3 regions of the Kluyvera sichuanensis genome follow, and region 1 is predicted to be linked to each of the others. Evidence: riboswitches for the same ligand, from Rfam matches in the RefSeq annotation. Region 1 holds a riboswitch; each other region holds the start of a gene.
What was found. Region 1 has a riboswitch for thiamine pyrophosphate ahead of thiC (phosphomethylpyrimidine synthase ThiC). Riboswitches for the same ligand answer to the same signal wherever they lie in the genome.
Positions count from the first base shown of each region.

Region 2: another riboswitch for thiamine pyrophosphate. It lies ahead of thiM (hydroxyethylthiazole kinase); the one in region 1 lies ahead of thiC (phosphomethylpyrimidine synthase ThiC).
Region 3: another riboswitch for thiamine pyrophosphate. It lies ahead of thiB (thiamine ABC transporter substrate binding subunit); the one in region 1 lies ahead of thiC (phosphomethylpyrimidine synthase ThiC).

Region 1 covers NZ_CP162271.1:4,015,964-4,022,597, forward strand. The annotation lists gene thiE (thiamine phosphate synthase) at 1-399, opposite strand, end outside; gene thiC (phosphomethylpyrimidine synthase ThiC) at 399-2,297, opposite strand; TPP riboswitch at 2,381-2,490, opposite strand; gene rsd (sigma D regulator) at 2,544-3,029, opposite strand; gene nudC (NAD(+) diphosphatase) at 3,128-3,901, shown strand; gene hemE (uroporphyrinogen decarboxylase) at 3,942-5,006, shown strand; gene nfi (deoxyribonuclease V) at 5,016-5,696, shown strand; gene AB2B48_RS19325 (YjaG family protein) at 5,730-6,320, shown strand; gene hupA (nucleoid-associated protein HU-alpha) at 6,507-6,634, shown strand, end outside.
Region 2 covers NZ_CP162271.1:2,010,556-2,017,189, reverse strand. The annotation lists gene AB2B48_RS09940 (bifunctional diguanylate cyclase/phosphodiesterase) at 677-2,029, shown strand; TPP riboswitch at 2,140-2,236, shown strand; gene thiM (hydroxyethylthiazole kinase) at 2,271-3,056, shown strand; gene thiD (bifunctional hydroxymethylpyrimidine kinase/phosphomethylpyrimidine kinase) at 3,053-3,853, shown strand; gene fbaB (class I fructose-bisphosphate aldolase) at 3,999-5,051, shown strand; gene AB2B48_RS09920 (mandelate racemase family protein) at 5,320-6,474, shown strand; gene AB2B48_RS09915 (ABC transporter substrate-binding protein) at 6,542-6,634, shown strand, end outside.
Region 3 covers NZ_CP162271.1:4,532,175-4,538,808, forward strand. The annotation lists gene thiQ (thiamine ABC transporter ATP-binding protein ThiQ) at 1-655, opposite strand, end outside; gene thiP (thiamine/thiamine pyrophosphate ABC transporter permease ThiP) at 639-2,249, opposite strand; gene thiB (thiamine ABC transporter substrate binding subunit) at 2,225-3,208, opposite strand; TPP riboswitch at 3,239-3,457, opposite strand; gene sgrR (HTH-type transcriptional regulator SgrR) at 3,493-5,148, opposite strand; gene sgrT (glucose uptake inhibitor SgrT) at 5,236-5,388, shown strand; gene AB2B48_RS21640 (sugar efflux transporter) at 5,472-6,634, shown strand, end outside.

The sequences.
Region 1 (6,634 bases):
GGGGAAGACGTGGCCCAGTGCGATATACGACGGTCGAGCGGCGAGCGCCACGTCAATCTCCATATCGTCGTGGGTCGATACGCCAAGGCGGAGGCCCGCGGCCTGAATGGCTTTCAGGTCCGTGGTTTCCAGATCCTCCTGGCCCAGATGCACCCCGTAGGCGCGGTGCTTGATAGCCAATCGCCAGTAGTCGTTGATAAACAAGCGGGCGTCATAGCGTCGGCCCAGCGCGATGGCGGCCATCACGTCCGCTTCAACCTCGTCGTCGCGCTTGTCTTTGATTCGCAGTTGAATGGTACGTACGCCAGCTTCCAGCAGGCGTTCAATCCACATCACGCTGTCCACCACCGGATAAAGTCCGAGGCGGAACGGTACCGTTGGGAAATCGGGCTGGTACATCAGGCCTCCTCGCGTTTCAGGTAAATTTCACCGCCTTTGGCGCGGAAGTTCTCTGACATATCCGCCATGCCCACTTCAATCGTCTGGGCGGCGGCGTAGTCGCGTACTTCCTGGCTGATTTTCATCGAGCAGAATTTCGGCCCGCACATGGAACAGAAGTGGGCGACTTTGCCGGATTCCTGCGGCAGGGTTTCATCGTGATAGGCACGGGCGGTGAACGGGTCGAGCGCGAGGTTGAACTGATCTTCCCAGCGGAATTCGAAGCGCGCTTTTGACATGGCGTTATCGCGGATCTGCGCGCCCGGATGTCCTTTCGCCAGGTCGGCGGCGTGGGCGGCAATTTTGTAGGTAATCAGCCCCTGCTTCACATCCTCTTTGTTTGGCAGGCCGAGGTGCTCTTTTGGCGTAACGTAGCAGAGCATCGCGCAGCCAAACCAGCCAATCATCGCCGCGCCAATGCCGGAGGTGAAGTGGTCATAGCCCGGTGCGATGTCGGTGGTCAACGGCCCTAAGGTGTAAAACGGCGCTTCGTGGCAATGCTCCAGCTCTTCGGTCATGTTGCGCTGAATCATCTGCATCGGCACGTGGCCCGGGCCTTCAATCATCACCTGCACATCGTACTCCCAGGCGATTTTGGTCAGTTCGCCCAGCGTGTGCAGCTCGGAGAACTGCGCTTCGTCATTGGCATCCTGAATTGAGCCCGGGCGCAGACCGTCGCCCAGCGACAGTGATACGTCATAGGCGGCACAGATTTCACAGATTTCACGGAAGTGCTGATAGAGGAAGTTTTCCTGATGATGGGAGAGACACCATTTCGCCATGATGGAGCCGCCACGGGAAACGATGCCGGTCAAACGTTTGGCGGTCATCGGCACGTAGCGCAGCAGCACGCCCGCGTGGATGGTGAAGTAGTCGACGCCCTGTTCGGCCTGCTCCAGCAGCGTATCGCGGAAAGCTTCCCAGGTCAGATCTTCAGCGATCCCGTTGACCTTCTCCAGCGCCTGGTAGATCGGCACGGTGCCGATCGGAACCGGGCTGTTACGCAGGATCCATTCGCGGGTTTCGTGGATATAGCGGCCGGTCGACAGGTCCATCACCGTATCCGCGCCCCAACGGGTGGACCACACCAGTTTTTCCACTTCCTCTTCAATGGAGGAGGTCACCGCCGAGTTACCGATATTGGCGTTCACCTTCACGAGGAAGTTGCGGCCGATGATCATCGGCTCGGATTCCGGGTGGTTGATGTTGGCAGGAATGATGGCGCGCCCGGCGGCGACTTCATCACGCACGAATTCCGGCGTGATGTTCTCCGGCAGGCGTGCGCCGAAGGCCATGCCAGGGTGCTGGTGGCGCAATACTTCGCTGCGAATGCGCTCGCGGCCCATGTTTTCACGAATGGCGATGAACTCCATTTCCGGCGTCACAATCCCCTGACGGGCATAGTGCAGCTGAGTGACGCATTTATCTGCTTTGGCACGCTTCGGCGTCAACAGGCCGCTGAAACGCAGATCGTCCAGCCCATCATCGGCCAGGCGCTCTTTGGTGTAGGCGGAGCTGCGGTCATCCAGCTCTTCGCTGTCGTCGCGAGCGACAATCCACGGTTGGCGCAGCTTGGCCAGCCCCTGCTGGACGTTAATCGCGACGTCCGGGTCGCCGTAGGGGCCGGACGTGTCGTACACCGGTACCGCTTCGTTCGCTTCGAACTGTGGATTCTCTTTGTTGCCGCCAATTAGCGTAGGGCTCAGCTGAATTTCACGCATCGGAATGCGGATATCCGGCTGCGAACCGGTGATGTAGATACGTTGGGAGTTCGGGAACGCGGTGCCTTCCAGGGTATCGATAAAGTGTTGGGCCTGGGCGCGCTGTTCGCGGCGAGAGGGTTTAGTAGTGACAGACATAGCTCATTCCAAATAAAAGTAAGGACATGGCTTGTCAGACGACGGATGAAGCAAGAGAGAAGATCGCCCTTGGGCGATGCGACTATAGATTGACTCTTGTTCCCTTCGCAGGTCTTAACCTGATCAGGTTCCGCGGATCCCGAATTAACGGTCTCAGCCCGTGCTTGCGCACTGGGCACTCCGACAAGAAGTAACCTCAGATGATGAGAGGTAATGAATGTAAACTACTCGTTAATGCGGCAAATCTCAAGCCGGGCGTTTTATTTCGTCCTCGCCGAGCGCCTCGAAGGTCAGCATGATGAGCTGGTCTTCCAACAGAAAACGGGCCTCCAGCGCTTCACCGATATCGGACAGCGCCTGCTGGAAGGCATACACGTTATCCTGGTCGATAGCGTTCTCCAGCGTAGAGTCGTAGTAGTCCATAATTTGTTGGGTATTGGCGTCCAGCAGCGGCCAGATTTTGCTGGCGTTTAAAAGCGGACTGTTGCCTTCCATTTTATGGATAATGCGTTCATAAATACTGAAATGACCGGCGGACAGATAGTCGACCAGGCGCTGGCAAAAATCATCGAGCGCTTTCTCGTTAAGACGCATGAACGAATCTTTGCCAGGCTTAAGGCCAACCAGATTGTAGTAAGCCACGAGCAGGTGCTTACGAATATTCAGCCAGCGGTCGACCAGTCTGTGGTGTCCTTTTACACGCTCTGTCAGGCTCTCTAACTGGTTTAACATAGGTTGACCCCCGCATCAGTAAGTTTAAAATCTGCTCACGTCAATATGTAAACATTATGTTAATAAAATGCCTATGAACCGAAGGTAGCGCAAGAGATATGGATCGTATAATTGAAAAATTGGATCGCGGCTGGTGGATAGTCAGCCACGAACAAAAATTATGGTTGCCCGGTGGGGAATTACCATATGGCGAAGCGGTAAATTTCGATCTTGTGGGTCAGCCCGCACTCCAGATTGGTGAGTGGGAAGGTGACCCGGTTTGGCTGGTACAGCAGCCGCGTCGCCACGATATGGGCACCGTGCGTCAGGTTCTCGACCAGGACGTGGGCCTGTTCCAGCTTGCCGGGCGCGGCGTGCAGTTGGCAGAGTTTTACCGCTCGCACAAATTCTGCGGCTACTGCGGCCATACCATGCACCCGAGCAAAACCGAATGGGCGATGCTGTGCAGCCACTGCCGTGAGCGCTACTACCCGCAGATAGCGCCGTGCATTATCGTCGCCATTCGCCGCGATGATTCAATCCTCCTTGCCCAACACGTTCGCCATCGCAACGGCGTGCATACCGTGCTGGCCGGTTTTGTCGAAGTGGGCGAAACCTTAGAGCAGGCGGTGGCGCGTGAAGTGATGGAAGAGAGCGGCATTAAGGTGAAGAACCTGCGCTACGTCACCTCCCAGCCGTGGCCGTTCCCGCAATCGCTGATGACCGCCTTTATGGCGGAGTACGACAGCGGCGACATTGTTATCGATCCCAAAGAGCTGCTTAACGCCAACTGGTATCGCTACGACGATCTCCCGCTTCTGCCGCCGCCGGGCACCGTGGCGCGTCGTCTGATCGAAGATACCGTGGCAATGTGTCGGGCTGAATACGACTGACATGTTACAATAGGCGCATCAACGCTAAAGGAATGTAAACATGAGCGAACTGAAGAACGATCGTTATCTGCGTGCGCTGCTGCGCCAGCCCGTAGACGTGACCCCGGTATGGATGATGCGCCAGGCAGGCCGCTATTTGCCGGAGTACAAGGCAACCCGCGCCCATGCCGGTGATTTTATGTCGCTGTGCAAAAACGCCGAGCTGGCCTGTGAAGTGACGCTGCAGCCGCTGCGCCGCTTCCCGCTTGATGCGGCGATCCTCTTCTCGGATATCCTGACCATTCCGGATGCGATGGGGCTGGGACTCTATTTTGAAGCCGGGGAAGGCCCGCGCTTTACCTCGCCAATCACCAGCAAAGCGGATGTAGAAAAGCTGCCGATTCCGGACCCGGAAGGTGAGCTGGGCTACGTGATGAACGCGGTGCGCACCATTCGCCGTGAACTAAAGGGCGAAGTGCCGTTGATTGGTTTCTCCGGCAGCCCGTGGACGCTCGCGACCTATATGGTGGAAGGCGGCAGCAGCAAAGCCTTTACCACTATCAAAAAGATGATGTACGCCGACCCTAAAGCGTTGCACCTCCTGCTTGATAAGCTGGCGCAGAGCGTCACGCTGTACCTCAACGCGCAGATTAAAGCCGGCGCGCAGTCGGTGATGATTTTCGATACCTGGGGCGGTGTGCTGACCGGTCGCGACTATCAGCAGTTCTCGCTGTACTACATGCACAAAATCGTTGATGGTCTGCTGCGTGAAAACGACGGTCGCCGCGTGCCGGTGACGCTGTTCACCAAAGGCGGCGGTCAGTGGCTGGAAGCAATGGCGGAAACCGGCTGCGATGCGCTGGGCCTCGACTGGACCACCGATATCGCCGATGCGCGCCGTCGCGTAGGCCATAAAGTGGCTCTGCAGGGCAATATGGACCCGTCCATGCTCTATGCGCCTGCGGCGCGCATTGAAGAAGAAGTGGCGACGATTCTGGCCGGTTTTGGTCAGGGCGAAGGCCACGTCTTCAACCTCGGCCACGGCATTCATCAGGACGTGCCGCCGGAACATGCGGGTGTCTTCGTTGAAGCGGTGCACCGTCTGTCGGCGCAGTATCACCGCTAAGGGCGTCACGTGGATCTCGCGTCGCTGCGCGCGCAGCAACTGGAGTTGGCCTCATCGGTGATCCGTGAGGATCGTTTCAACAGCGATCCGCCGGATCTGATCGGCGGCGCCGACGTTGGTTTTGAGCAGGGTGGCGAAGTGACGCGAGCGGCGATGGTCTTGCTGAAATATCCGTCGCTGGAGCTGGTTGAGTATCAGGTGGCGCGTATCGCCACCACCATGCCCTATATTCCCGGTTTTCTCTCCTTTCGCGAAACCCCGGCGCTGATGGCCGCGTGGCAGCAGCTTTCGCGCAAACCCGGTCTGCTGTTCGTCGACGGTCACGGTATTTCCCATCCGCGTCGTTTGGGCGTCGCCAGCCATTTTGGCCTGCTGGTGGACGTGCCGACCATCGGCGTGGCGAAAAAACGGCTGTGTGGCAAGTTTGAGCCCCTCTCGCCAGAGGTTGGTGCGCTGGCACCGCTGATGGACAAAAACGAGCAACTGGCGTGGGTGTGGCGCAGCAAAGCGCGCTGTAACCCACTGTTTATCTCCACGGGCCATCGCGTCAGCCTCGAGAGCGCTTTAGGCTGGGTGCAGCGCTGTACCCAGGGTTACCGGCTGCCGGAGCCAACGCGCTGGGCAGACGCCGTGGCCTCAGAGCGCCCGGCTTTTATGCGGCTTGCAGCAAAACCGCCCCATATCGGGTAAACTGCGTCTAATTTCCGTATTCGAGAACTCATCATGTTACAAAACCCGATTCATCTGCGTCTGGAGAAGCTGGAAAGCTGGCAGCACGTCACCTTTATGGCCTGTCTTTGCGAACGCATGTACCCAAACTATGCCATGTTCTGCAAAGAGTCGGAATTTGGTGAGCCACAGCTGTACCGTCGTATCCTCGACCTCATCTGGGAAACCCTGACGGTCAAAGACGCGAAGGTAAACTTCGACAGCCAGCTGGAAAAACTGGAAGAGGCGATCCCGGCAGCCGACGATTACGATATGTACGGCGTTTATCCAGCGATCGATGCCTGCGTGGCATTAAGTGAATTAATTCACTCCCGCCTGAGCGGTGAAACCCTCGAGCACGCGATCGAAGTTAGTAAGAGTTCTATTACCTCCGTGGCGATGCTGGAAATGACCCAGGCTGGTCGCGAAATGACCGATGAAGAGCTGCGTCTGAACCCTGCGGTAGAGCAAGAATGGGACATTCAGTGGGAGATTTTCCGCCTTTTAGCCGAGTGCGAAGAACGGGATATTGAACTGATTAAAGGGCTACGCGCAGACCTCCGCGAGGCCGGTGAGAGCAATATTGGTATAATTTTTCAGCAATGAGACAACAAAACGTGATTTACCGCCTGAATTGTCACGCCTGAAGGCTTCACATCTGCCCCCCGTCTGGTCTACATTTGGAGGGCGAAAAAAAGTGGCTATCGGTGCGTGTATGCAGGAGAGTGCTTTTATGGCATTTTCGTCGCACTCGATGCTTAGCAAGCGATAAACACATTGTAAGGATAACTTATGAACAAGACTCAACTGATTGATGTAATTGCGGACAAGGCTGAACTGTCTAAAACCCAGGCTAAAGCTGCACTGGAATCCACCCTGGCTGCTATTACTGAGTCTCTGAAAGAAGGTGATGCTGTACA
Region 2 (6,634 bases), 2.0 Mb from region 1:
CTTCCTTTGTTGTGAATGGTTACTATTCGAACATAAAAGATTGTTTTGGTGAACGGATACTGGAGTGTAATGATTTCATTCATTTTTTTATTATCATTGGGGTTATTCAGGCACTATGTTTTAATGTCCATCAGTTTCATATGAAGAGGCTATCCTGATGTGCGGATTATTCTTAAATCATCATTGTTAACCAATTTTTAAATATTGGTTCGCTAGTGTGATGCAAAAATAATAAATATTAAATGCTGAACTGTTAAAAATACCAATAGAGCTGTTACCCAGCTAAAACAAGACTGAATGATGCAACAGCAACACCGTAAGCCTATTTCTGAAGCGGTGAATCACCATATCAATATAAACCCCACGCGCCAAACCGTAGTGGACCCGTTTGAGGGTAAACCGATTTATCAGGTACAACAAAGCAAATAATTTCTCACAGTTATTATAAGGCTTTGTGGTGACAGTCAGCTATTCCGTCTATGGTGTCTTTGCCCATTATATCTCCTGAGGCGATTGCGATACATTCGCGCCCTTTTAGCAGCGTAGCGTAGCGTGGCGTTTTCTGATTGTATAGTAAACTGCGGCTGTACTATATTTAACCTTTGCTATAGTGTTTATAGGCGACGGTTCTTAAGCATAGTCGCACTCATTCCTATATTCAGGTCTGACTTTCTCTATGGAATCGAATTCTCACGCACCGTTGAGCAGTTTTATCGATCTCATGATGGACGCGGTTTTTGCCGTTGACGCCCACGCCAATATCATTTTTGCCAGTGCGTCCTGCGAGCGTATTTTTGGCTATACGCCGAAAGAACTGATTGGCCGAAACATGTTCGAGATGATGCTGCCGGAAGACCGGGAATTAACCCGGAATTCGATAGTTGACGTGATGTCGGGTAATCCTCAATTTCATTTCGAAAACCGTTATGTCCACAAAAATGGGCAGGTCCTGAATATCATGTGGTCGGCGCGCTGGTCGCCGGCCGATCAATTACGTATCGGCGTGGCCCGCGATATCACCGAGCGTAAACGTTCCGAATTGCTCCAGTCGGTGCTTTATGCCATTTCTGAAGCCGCACATACCGCCGAAGATCTGCTCAAACTATTCCAGCGTATTCATGAGATCGTCGGCACGCTGCTACCGGCCGATAATTTCTCGGTGACGCTCTATGATGAAAAAACGTCCCAGCTGAGCTTTCCGTATCATGTCGATGAATTTCAGCAAACCCCGGAGCCGTTCACTCTGATCCCAGAGACGTTTTATGCGGAGGTTATCCATACCGGCCAACCGCTGCTGCTCACGCCTGAAACGATGGCAGGGCGCCTCGAGGAACTACGCAGCTCCTTTGGCCCTAATCCATTCTGCTGGTTGGGTGTGCCGCTAAAATCGCATAAAGGCACTATCGGCGCGTTGGTGCTTAAAAGCTATCCGGACGGCGTGTGCTACAACCAACAGGATCAGGAGCTGCTGCAGTTTGTGTCGACGCAAATTGCGACGGTGATTGAACGCCAGCAGATGCAGGCCCGATTGCAGCATATGGCGCAGTATGATCAACTCACCGACCTGCCAAATCGCGGCCTGTTGTACGATCGCCTGAAAACAACGCTGGCGAGGGTACGCCGCGAAGATGGACAACTGGCGCTGCTGTTTATCGATCTCGACAAATTTAAGCAGGTGAACGACACGCTGGGCCACAGCATGGGCGATCTCCTGCTGCAAGAGACCGCCGTGCGTCTAACACGGTGTGTACGTGAATCGGATACCGTCGCGCGCATTGGCGGCGATGAGTTTGTGATATTGATTCAGGGAACGTTGTCGCCTGAACATGCGGCGCGGGTCGCTCAAAAAATTGATGACGCGTTCCACACGCCCTTCAGGCTTCAGGGCCATATATTGACCATCGAACCCAGTATTGGGATCGCCTGTTATCCTGAACACGGCAGTGATGAGCGTCAGCTTCTCGACTATGCCGACAAGGCGATGTATTTAGCGAAACAGGGTAAAGCTCAGCGGCGAAATTACGGATAAGTCATCAGTTGCGTAATGCTGCCCGCTCAACGTATGGGCTTGTTTGTCGTGCATCCTGCTGGCATTATTGCGGGCAGCCATTAATGAAATGTTAATCGCCACTAATTGATTTAAATGACTCGGGGTGCCCTTCTTTACGAAGGCTGAGAAAAACCCGTACCACCTGATCTGGATAATGCCAGCGTAGGGAAGTCAGAGACCATATGGTCATTGCTTCTTCGCGTTTTGGCAGGAGCAAACCATGCAAGCCGACCTGCTAAGTCCCGCGCAATTCGCGCATACCGCACACTTTCTGCAGCAACATTCTCCCCTTGTTCACTGTATGACTAACGATGTCGTGCAGGCCTTTACCGCCAACGTGCTGCTGGCGCTCGGCGCATCGCCAGCAATGGTCATTGATGCCGGAGAAGCCGCGCAGTTCTCGGCTATCGCCAGCGCATTATTGATTAACGTCGGCACCTTAACTCAGCCGCGCGCGCAGGCGATGCGGGCGGCGGTTGAAAGCGCGAACCGGGCGGGAACGCCGTGGGCGCTCGATCCGGTGGCGGTGGGCGCGTTGACGCTGCGCAGTGATTTCTGCCGCGAACTGGTGCAGATGACCCCGGCGGCGATTCGTGGCAATGCCTCAGAAATAATGGCGCTGGCCGGTGAAAGCCAGGGCGGGCGCGGCGTGGATACCACCGATACCGCGGCGGCGGCGTTGCCGGCGGCGCAGAAACTGGCGCGCGCAAGCGGGGCGATGGTTGCAGTGACCGGCGAAGTTGATTACATCACCGACGGTGAACGAACGCTGGCGGTGAACGGCGGCTCTCCATTGATGACCCGCGTGGTCGGCACCGGCTGCGCGCTTTCGGCCGTCGTGGCGGCGAGCTGCGCCTTACCGGGCGACCGCATGCTGAACGTCGCGGGGGCCTGCGCGGTGATGAAGCGGGCGGGGCAGATTGCTGCGCAGGGGCGAGGGCCGGGCAGTTTTGTTCCTGCGTTTCTTGATGCCTTGTACGTGATGCACGGGGAGGTAGCGGCATGAAGCGTATCAATGCACTGACCATTGCCGGTACCGATCCTAGCGGCGGTGCGGGCATTCAGGCCGACCTGAAAGCCTTCTCGGCGCTTGGTGCTTACGGCTGTTCTGTTATCACCGCGCTGGTGGCGCAGAACACCCGTGGAGTGCAGTCGGTCTACCGGATTGAACCCGACTTTGTTGCTGCGCAGTTAGATTCCGTGTTCAGCGACGTGCGCATCGATACCACCAAAATCGGCATGCTGGCGGAGACGGACATCGTCGAGGCGGTGGCCGAGCGACTGCAACGCTATCATATTCAAAACGTGGTGCTGGATACGGTGATGTTGGCCAAAAGCGGTGACCCGCTGCTTTCCCCATCTGCCGTTGAAACGCTGCGCCAGCGCCTGCTGCCGCAGGTGTCGCTGATCACGCCAAACCTGCCGGAGGCCGCGGCGCTGCTCGATACGCCGCATGCTCGTAACGAGCATGAGATGCTGGAACAAGGCAGGGCGCTGCGGGCGCTCGGCTGCGAAGCGGTGCTGATGAAGGGCGGCCATCTTGATGATGCGGAAAGCCCCGACTGGCTGTTTACCGCCGAAGGTGAAATGCGCTTCACCGCGCCGCGCGTGATGACCAAAAACACGCACGGCACCGGCTGTACGCTGTCGGCCGCGCTGGCGGCATTGCGACCGCGCCATGCCAGCTGGCAGGAGACGGTGCCGGTCGCCAAAGCCTGGCTGTCGCAGGCGCTGGCGCAGGCCGACACCTTACAGGTAGGCGAAGGTATTGGGCCGGTGCACCATTTCCACGAATGGTGGTAGCTGTCCGGCTGACGTGCCAGTCGGTTGTGCTTAAAATCTGCCAAAAGTTGGACATTCCACGCTCCCGGTACCAGGCTTATCCTGCTCAAAAGTGTTGAGCAGGATATCCAGCCGACATGATGTCGGCGCTTACGGGAGCATAGCTATGACTGATATTGCGCAGTTGCTTGGCAAAGACGCCGACAGCCTTTTACAGCATCGTTGTATGACCATTCCAGCCGACCAACTCTATCTGCCCGGCCACGACTACGTTGACCGGGTGATGGTGGATAACAACCGTCCGCCTGCCGTACTGCGAAATATGCAGACCCTCTACAATACCGGGCGTCTGGCGGGTACGGGCTATCTGTCGATTCTGCCGGTAGACCAGGGCGTTGAGCACTCGGCCGGGGCCTCGTTTGCCGCCAACCCGCTCTATTTTGACCCGAAAAACATTGTTGAACTGGCGATTGAAGCGGGCTGTAACTGCGTGGCTTCCACCTACGGCGTGCTGGCCTCGGTCTCTCGCCGCTACGCGCACCGCATTCCGTTCCTCGTCAAACTGAACCACAACGAAACCCTGAGCTACCCGAACACCTTCGACCAGACGCTGTACGCCAGCGTCGAACAGGCGTTCAATATGGGCGCGGTAGCGGTGGGGGCAACCATCTATTTTGGTTCGGAAGAGTCTCGCCGTCAGATTGAGGAGATCTCTGCCGCTTTTGAGCGTGCGCATGAGTTGGGGCTGGTCACCGTGCTGTGGGCCTATCTGCGCAACCCGGCGTTTAAAAAAGATGGCGTGGATTATCATGTATCTGCCGACCTTACCGGGCAGGCCAACCATCTGGCCGCCACCATCGGCGCCGATATCGTGAAGCAGAAAATGGCTGAGAATAACGGCGGCTATAAAGCGGTGAACTTCGGCTATACCGACGAACGCGTCTACAGCAAACTGACCAGCGAGAATCCTATCGACCTGGTGCGCTACCAGTTGGCGAACTGCTATATGGGCCGTGCCGGGTTGATTAACTCCGGCGGCGCAGCGGGCGGTGAAACCGACCTTGCGGACGCGGTCCGTACGGCGGTCATCAACAAACGTGCGGGCGGTATGGGTCTGATTCTTGGCCGTAAAGCCTTTAAAAAATCGATGGCCGATGGCGTGCAGCTTATCAACGCCGTTCAGGACGTCTACCTCGACGGTAAAATCACCTTCGCCTGATTTTTGCCCATCCTCTCCCGTCCGGGAGAGGATAATGATCGCTCTCACACTTCCCCGTCCTTTTGTGAAAAACGTCACGCACCCTCGTGCGCATGCCCAAAAAACAGCCCGGCGTTAGCGGAATTTGTCCGTGGAAGTGGTGCTATTTTGTGCTTAGATTAGTGATGAAACGCCTTTTCAATTCCACAAAACCGTTTTACCGGACCGTGTTTTACACAGACCCGTGGCGAATTAATCGCCAGGTAGCATGTTGTATAAAGGACACTTAATGAAAATTGAATCTGTAAATGTCACCGTTTTCCAGCACCCTACGCGCCGCGTTTCCGACAGCGCCGGACACTCACATCCGGGGCCAGAAAGCATGGCCAAAATGGCGATGCTGACCATTACCGCTGACGACGGTAGTAAGGGCTACTCCTTTGCGCCGCCGGAAATCGTGCGTCCGTTCGTGGTTAACACCTTCTTCCGCAAGGTGCTGGTAGGGCAGGACCCGTTCGACCGTGAACGTATCTGGCAGGATCTGGTGCATTGGCAGCGTGGCAGCGCGCATCAACTGACCGAACGTGCGCTCTCCTTCGTTGAGCAGGCGTTATGGGACCTGATTGGGCGTAAGCTCAATATGCCGGTTTACAAGCTGCTGGGCGGCTATCGCGATAAAGTGCCAGCGTACGGCAGCACCATGTGCGGCGATGACCTTGAAGGCGGCCTGTCCACGCCGGAAGAGTATGCGGCGTTTGCCGAAACGCTGGTCGCGCGCGGCTATAAAGCCATCAAGCTGCATACCTGGATGCCGCCGGTCTCGTTCGCACCGAACCCAAAAATGGATATCAAAGCCTGCGCTGCGGTACGTGAAGCGGTAGGCCCGGATATCGACCTGATGATCGACGGTTACCACTGGTACAGCCGCACCGAAGCGCTGTGGATTGGTAAAGAGCTGGAAAAACTCAACTTTGCCTGGTTCGAAGAGCCGATGGAAGAAGACAGCATGTCCTCCTACGCGTGGCTGGCTGAGAACCTCTCGATTCCGATTATCGGGCCGGAAAGCTTTGGCGGTAAGCACCACAGCCGAGCCGACTGGGTGAAAGCCGGAGCCTGCGACATTCTGCGCGCAGGGGCCAACGGCGTGGGCGGCATTACGCCAACCATGAAGGTGGCAGCGCTGGCGGAGTCGTTTGGTATGGACTGCGAAGTACACGGTAACGGCGCGGCGAGCCTGGCGGTGATTGGCGCCATTCGCAACTGTCGCTGGTATGAGCGTGGTCTGTTGCATCCGTTCCTCGACTACGACCAGCCAGCGGCCTACCTGAACAGCATCGTCGACCCAATGGACGCCGATGGCTATGTTCACCTGTCTCAACGCCCTGGACTGGGCGAAGACATCAATTTTGCCTTTATCGAAGCCAACACCGTCAGCCACGACTGACACATAACAAAGACAAGACAGGCACGGACGGATTCGTCGCCTGTCGTACCCTACAGGCGATAGATAGATGAAAAAATCCTCCTTACTGGGAGCGTGTTTGCTCGCGCTGACCATGACGATGGGGAGCGGGGCGGCGCTGGCAAAAACGCCGCCGGATCAG
Region 3 (6,634 bases), 520 kb from region 1:
TTAGTAATTCCTGCGTGTTGCCATCCCAGGCGATACGCCCTTCCGCGACCACCATCGCGCGCGGTGCAATCCTGGCCGCGTCTTCCACGCTGTGTGAAACCATCAGCAGCGTTAAGTTTTGCCGCTGACACACTTCATCAACCAGCTGTAGCATCTCCTGACGCAGCGCTGGGTCGAGTGCCGAAAACGGTTCATCCAGCAGTAAAATCGGCTGCTGGCGCACCAGACAACGCGCCAGCGCGGCGCGTTGACGTTGCCCGCCGGAGAGCTCTCCTGGCAGCCTGTCCAGCATCGATTCAATGCCCATCTGCCCGGCAATCACCTGTAACTTTCGTTGCTGCTCCGCGGTGAGTGAGAGACGTGGACTCATGCCCAGCCCAATGTTCTGACACACGGTCAGGTGGCTGAAGAGATTGTTTTCCTGAAACAACATCGACACCGGGCGCTGCGAAGGCGGCGTATGAGTATGCACCCGGCCTTCGAGCATCAGCGTACCGCTGGCAGGCGTCAGAAAGCCGGCTATCAGGTTGAGCAGCGTCGATTTCCCCGCACCGCTGGGGCCGAGAATAGCCACTTTTTCGCCCTGGGCAATCGAGGTGCTAAAGCGCATCGGAAGGTGCTGGTAAAGCCAGGTGACATCATTCAGTTTTAGCATGGCGTCCAGGTAACTTTTCAATAACGGTGAACAACAGGAAGCAGAGCAGCAGCAGAATCAGCGCGGTGACCGCGCCGTCCTGGCTGCGGTAGGCGCCGATTTGCTGATAGAGATAAAACGGCAGCGTACGGAAATTCTCATTGCCGAACAGCGCGACCACACCGAAATCACCAATCGACAGCACACAGGCAAAAGCCAGTGCCTGCGCTAACGGGCGTTTTAGGGCACGCAGTTCAACCACCTTCAGGCGATTAAAGCCAGAAAGCCCCAGCGATTCACACAGGATGCTGTAGCGGGCGGTAATATCGCGCATTGGCGTTTCCAGCACCTTGAGGGCATAAGGCACTGCCATCAGGGCGTTGGTGAAAATCACAATGCCGTCGGCGGAGTCGGGCAGGCCAACGGTATTGTTGAGCAACAGGAAGAAGCCGGTCGCCAGTACGATACCCGGCATGGCGAGGATCAGCATGCCGCTTAGCTCCATCGCCTGCCCGGCGAGCGGCTGGTTGCGGGCGCGCAGCTCGCGACTGCTCCACAACAGCATCATGGTCAGCGCTACGCAGATTACCCCGGCGGCAATAGCGATGCGTAACGAGGTGCCCAGCGCCTGCCAGAGTACCGGCTGGGTAAAGACCTGCAACATCGACGGATTGACCCCGTCAATTACCACTGCCAGCAGCGGGGGGAGCAGCAGCAGCAGGGTGAGAAGAATCAGAACGGAGTCAGTTATCCGGCTGTGCCAGCGGTCGTCCGGATCGCGCCAGCCGTGAACGTGGCTGTTGCCGACGGCAATCGCCCGGCTTAATCGCTGGCTTAACAGCACCAGCATCAAACAGCAGCCCATCTGAATCAGCGCCAGCATCGCTGCGCGCGCCGGGTCGTAATCAAAGTTCAGCGACTGGTAGATAGCCAGCTCGATGGTCGTCGCGGACGGCCCGCCGCCGAGCGATAGTACGGTGGCAAAGCTGGCGAAGCAGAGCATGAAAATCAGCGTGGCGATGGGCAGAATTTGCCGGCGCATCCACGGCCATTCCACCAGACGGAAGAACGGGTAGCCACGCATTCCCAGTTGCGCAGCAAGCTGGCGCTGCTCGCCGGGGATCTGCTCCAGCGCCTGTAATAGCAGGCGGGTCGCCATTGGCATATTAAAGAAGACGTGCGCGAGCAGAATGCCCTGCAGACCGTAGGGCGAGAAGCGCCACTGCCAGCCAAGCCAGGCAAAAAGCTGGGCCAACCAGCCCTGACGCCCGTAAACGCTCAGAATACCGAAGACGGCGACCAGCACGGGTAGAATTAGCGTCATGGCGCACAGCCGCAGCAGCAGCGTACGGCCGGGAAAACGTCGTCGGTAAAGCGCGCGGGCAAGGAAAATAGCGGGTACGACCGACAGCAGTGCTGACAGGAACGCCTGCCAGAAGGAGAAGCGCACCACGTGCCACAGATAGCTATCGCCGAGCAGCGTTGACCACGACGTTTCCGGCGCGTTTAGCCACAGCGCCAGAAACGCCGCCAGCGCGACGGCAACCATCAGCGTGGTTGCCGTCAGCCCTGGATACAGCCAGCGAGGGATTAGCGGCTGGCTGCGCGAAGCCATGCGTTAATCCAGTTTTGACGTTCGGAAGCCACCTGCTGCGGGGTAAACTCCAGCGCGGTTTGCGGTTTCACCAGACCATTAAAGCCGTCTGGCAGGGTGACGTTGGTCACCGGGTACATCCAGTTGCCGGTTGGGATGGTGTTCTGGAAGGCCGGAGAGACCATAAACGTCAGGAACTCATCTGCCAGCTTCTGCTGTTTGCTGGCTGCGGTTTTCGCCGCCACTTCCACCTGCAGATAGTGGCCTTCGCTAAAGTTCGCCGCCGCGTAGTTGTCTTTCTTCTCGTCGATGATGTGGTACGCCGGAGAGGTGGTGTAGCTCAGCACCAGATCGCTTTCCCCTTTCAGGAACAGGCCGTAGGCTTCGCTCCAGCCTTTGGTGACGGTGACCGTTTTCGCCGCCAGCTTCTGCCAGGCTTCCGGCGCTTTGTCGCCGTAGACTTTTTGCATCCACAGCAGCAGGCCAAGCCCCGGTGTGCTGGTGCGCGGGTCTTCGTAAATCACGCGCCATTTCTGGTCGCTCTCAACCAGTTCCTTCAGGCTTTTCGGCGGGTTCTTCAGTTTGTTTTTGTCATAGACGAAGGCGAAGTAGCCGTAGTCGAACGGTACGAAGGTGTCGTTGTTCCAGCCGCCCGGTACGGTAACGTCGGCGGTGGAAACGTTGCTTTTGGCAAACAGTTTAGTGTCGGTTGCCGCCTGCAGCAGGTTGTTATCCAGCCCCAGCACCACATCGGCTTTGCTGTTTTTGCCTTCCATGCGCAGGCGGTTGAGCAGCGAAACGCCGTCTTCCAGCGCCACGTACTTCAGCTCGCAGTTGCAGTCGGCTTCAAACGCTTTTTTCACCGCCGGGCCCGGGCCCCAATCGGCAGCAAAGGAGTCATAGGTATAGACGGTCAGTACAGGCTTTGCGAGGGCCGGAGCGGCAACCAGCACCAGCAGGGGGAGTAATTTTTTGAGCACTTTGCACCTTTATAAAATGGTGGCAAAGGATTTTGAGTTAGCCTCAAATCCCTTCGCCGGGATTATCCGGATCAGGTTCGACGGGTATCTCTCAGCCCATACACTTCATCCTTCGCGCTGTCTCTGCGTTGGCTACGCTCGCTCGCCCCAGTCACATAGTTATCTATGCTCCTGGGGACTCACTCACTTGCCGCCTTGATACAGCACGAATGATTTTGTGTATGTTTATCAGCACCCCGTTGAGAACGGCACATTGTAATGATTACGTGAATAAATCTAAAGCCTTAAGGATCCGGCGGTGCAAACCAGGCCGATTTAAAGTCGAACCAGCCCAGGGTGTTCATGCGAACGCCGCGCATACTGCGCTGGCCTTGTAGCATCAGCCAGTGGTGGATCAGCGGCACAATGGACTGATTTGCCAGCAGACTTTGGCACCAGTCGGGCAGTGAAAGCTCTCCTTCGCGCCAGTGCTGCGCGTCCTGCTCCCAGTCGATGGGAATGCAGTGGCGGATCAGCGGCACTTCATAAAGGTAGGCAAAGATCGAGAAATCGAGCGGCAGCGTGAAGTTGGCGCTGTTCAGCCAGATATCGCTGACCACTTCGCCGCGATGCCATTCGTCGTAATCCACTTCCTGGATAACCAGTTTGACCTGGTGCGCCGCCAGCAGCGCCTCCATGATCTGACCGATCGTCCGATGTTCTACGTGATCGCGGTAGTAGGTGAGGGTGACCGACTCAAGACCTGCCGGTTTTTCACAGGCGTGGCTACGGGCATGGTGCCAGCGCGGCAGCAGGCCGTAGGCCGGGAACCAGTGGCTCTGGTGCTGCTCGCCTGCGTGATACAGCAGGTTGTTCGGGTGGAAAATGTGGCTCAGCCACTGACGCACAGCCGGGTTGTTGCCGCGTGAACTGCGCGCATCAAACAGCAGATAGTAACAACCCTCTTCGAGGCGGCTTTCTACCGCTTTTTCGCTCTGGGTAGTGCCCTGAAGCGTCAGGCCGCCGTTCGGCTCATCGCTGATTTCCGGCAGCACCCAGACGTTCACTTCGTCAATCAGCGCCCGGAAACCGAAGTAGTCATCAAATGCGTGGATCTTCAGCTGGTTTTGATTGTTGCGGGCGACCGCATACGGCCCGGTACCCACCGGCATGCGCGAGAAGTCGCTGAGCGATTGCCATTCGCGCGGCAGGATCATCGCCGATACCTGGCCCAGCAGCCACGGCAGCCAGCGGTCGGGTTCGCTCAGATGGACATCGAGCGTCCAGGCGGTAGGGGAATGAATGCGCGTGATGTTGGAAAAGAGCGACAGCGTCATGCTGCGATGCAGCGAAGTGATAACGTCGTCCATCTCCAGTTCGCGACCGTGATGAAAATGGATGCCGGGACGCAAATAAAAACGCCAGTGTAATGGGGATATGGCCTGCCAATGGTGCGCAATATCCGCTTCCAGTTCCCCATTTACCTCATTTACCCGGGTCAACGCGCTGAAAATTTGCCGCGCAATATGGGTTTCCGAGCGCCGAAGCGCCGTTCCCGGCAGCAAATTGCGCATCGGACGGTAGTAAAGCACCCGCAGAATATGTCGCCCCTGACGGAAGCTGCGGCCCAGATGCGACACCAGCATCTGACGTACCGCGGCCTTGTCACCGACCAATTGCACCAGCTGATCTATCCGATCCTGCTCGAGCAGGTCTTCCGCGCGCTGCTGCTGAAGCGCCAGACCGGTATAGAGGAAAGTCAGCTTAGAGCGCTTGCCGCGCCCGGCTTCCGCCTCCCAGGTCAGCCATCCCCGCGCCTCCATGGTGTTCAAAAGCGTGCGCATATGGCGGCGAGAGCAGTTGAGCAGCTCGGCCAGTGAGTTGAGCGTGGTCTCTTGCGATTTTCCCTCGCAGCACTGCCATAAACGGATGAACTGCTGCTGTAATCGACCTGAAGGCATAAAAGGGGAACTCCTGATAAAAACTCAGCAATTTATTAATCCCTATATTAGGCCAATAATTGATTTCGATGAAGCGAGGAGGTGTCTATGAAGAGGTCTACCATCCATCAGTTCTACCAGCGTTATTTCTCTGCTACCAAAAATGTTTCCTGGCTGGCCCGTCAGGCGACCGCACAGCGGCTTGAAGTGCTGAATTTTCTGATGCAGTGGGAAGTTACGAAACCGACCTCTGAGCATTAATTCGCCTAATCATGTGTGACTGAGTATTTGCCAGCAGGTATCATCTGCTGGCTTTTTTTTATTCTTTCGCGAAAGGATCTCTGATGCTCTGGTTAATGACGATGGGACGACGTCTCAACGGTGTGTATGCCGCCTTTATGCTGGTGGCGTTTATGATGGGCATAGCGGGGGCATTGCAGGCGCCGACGCTGAGTCTATATCTCAGCCGAGAAGTCGGTGTGCAGCCGTTCTGGGTAGGGTTGTTCTATACCGTCAACGCCATCGCCGGGATCGTCGTCAGCCTCGGGCTGGCAAAACGATCCGATAACCGGGGTGACCGGCGCAAGCTGATCATGTTCTGCTGCCTGATGGCAGTGGGCAACGCGTTGCTCTTTGCCTTCAATCGCCACTACCTGACGCTGATTACCTGCGGCGTGCTGCTGGCCTCGATCGCCAACGCCGCGATGCCGCAGCTGTTCGCGCTGGCGCGTGAATATGCCGATAGCTCGGCGCGTGAAGTGGTGATGTTCAGTTCGATAATGCGTGCGCAGCTGTCGCTGGCGTGGGTGATTGGCCCGCCGCTGGCTTTCATGCTGGCACTTAACTATGGCTTTACCGCCATGTTTTCCATTGCTGCGGGGATTTTTGCCATCAGCCTGACGCTGATTGCCCTGACGCTACCGTCGGTCGCCAGAGTCGAACAGCCTGTCGATGCGGTGCAGAATCAGATTAGCGGCTGGAAAGATAGCAACGTGCGGATGCTGTTTATCGCCTCCACGCTGATGTGGACCTGTAACACCATGTATATCATCGATATGCCGCTGTGGATCAGCAGCGATCTCGGCCTGCCGGATAGCCTGGCGGGGATCCTGATGGGAACGGCGGCGGGGCTGGAAATTCCGGCGATGATCCTCGCTGGATACTACGTGAAGCGCTTCGGCAAGCGGCGGATGATGGTAACCGCGGTGGCCGCCGGGGTGTTGTTCTACGTCGGCCTGATCTTCTTCCATAGCCATACGTCGTTGCTGGTGCTTCAGCTGTTTAATGCGGTGTTTATCGGTATTGTCGCCGGGATTGGCATGCTGTGGTTCCAGGACCTGATGCCGGGTCGTGCGGGAGCGGCGACCACGCTGTTTACCAACAGCATTTCAACCGGGGTGATTCTGGCGGGGATTATTCAGGGGGCGCTGGCGCAGAGCTTTGGCCACTTCTCGGTGTACTGGGTAATAGCTGGGATTTCAGTGGTAACGCTGGTGATGACCGGACG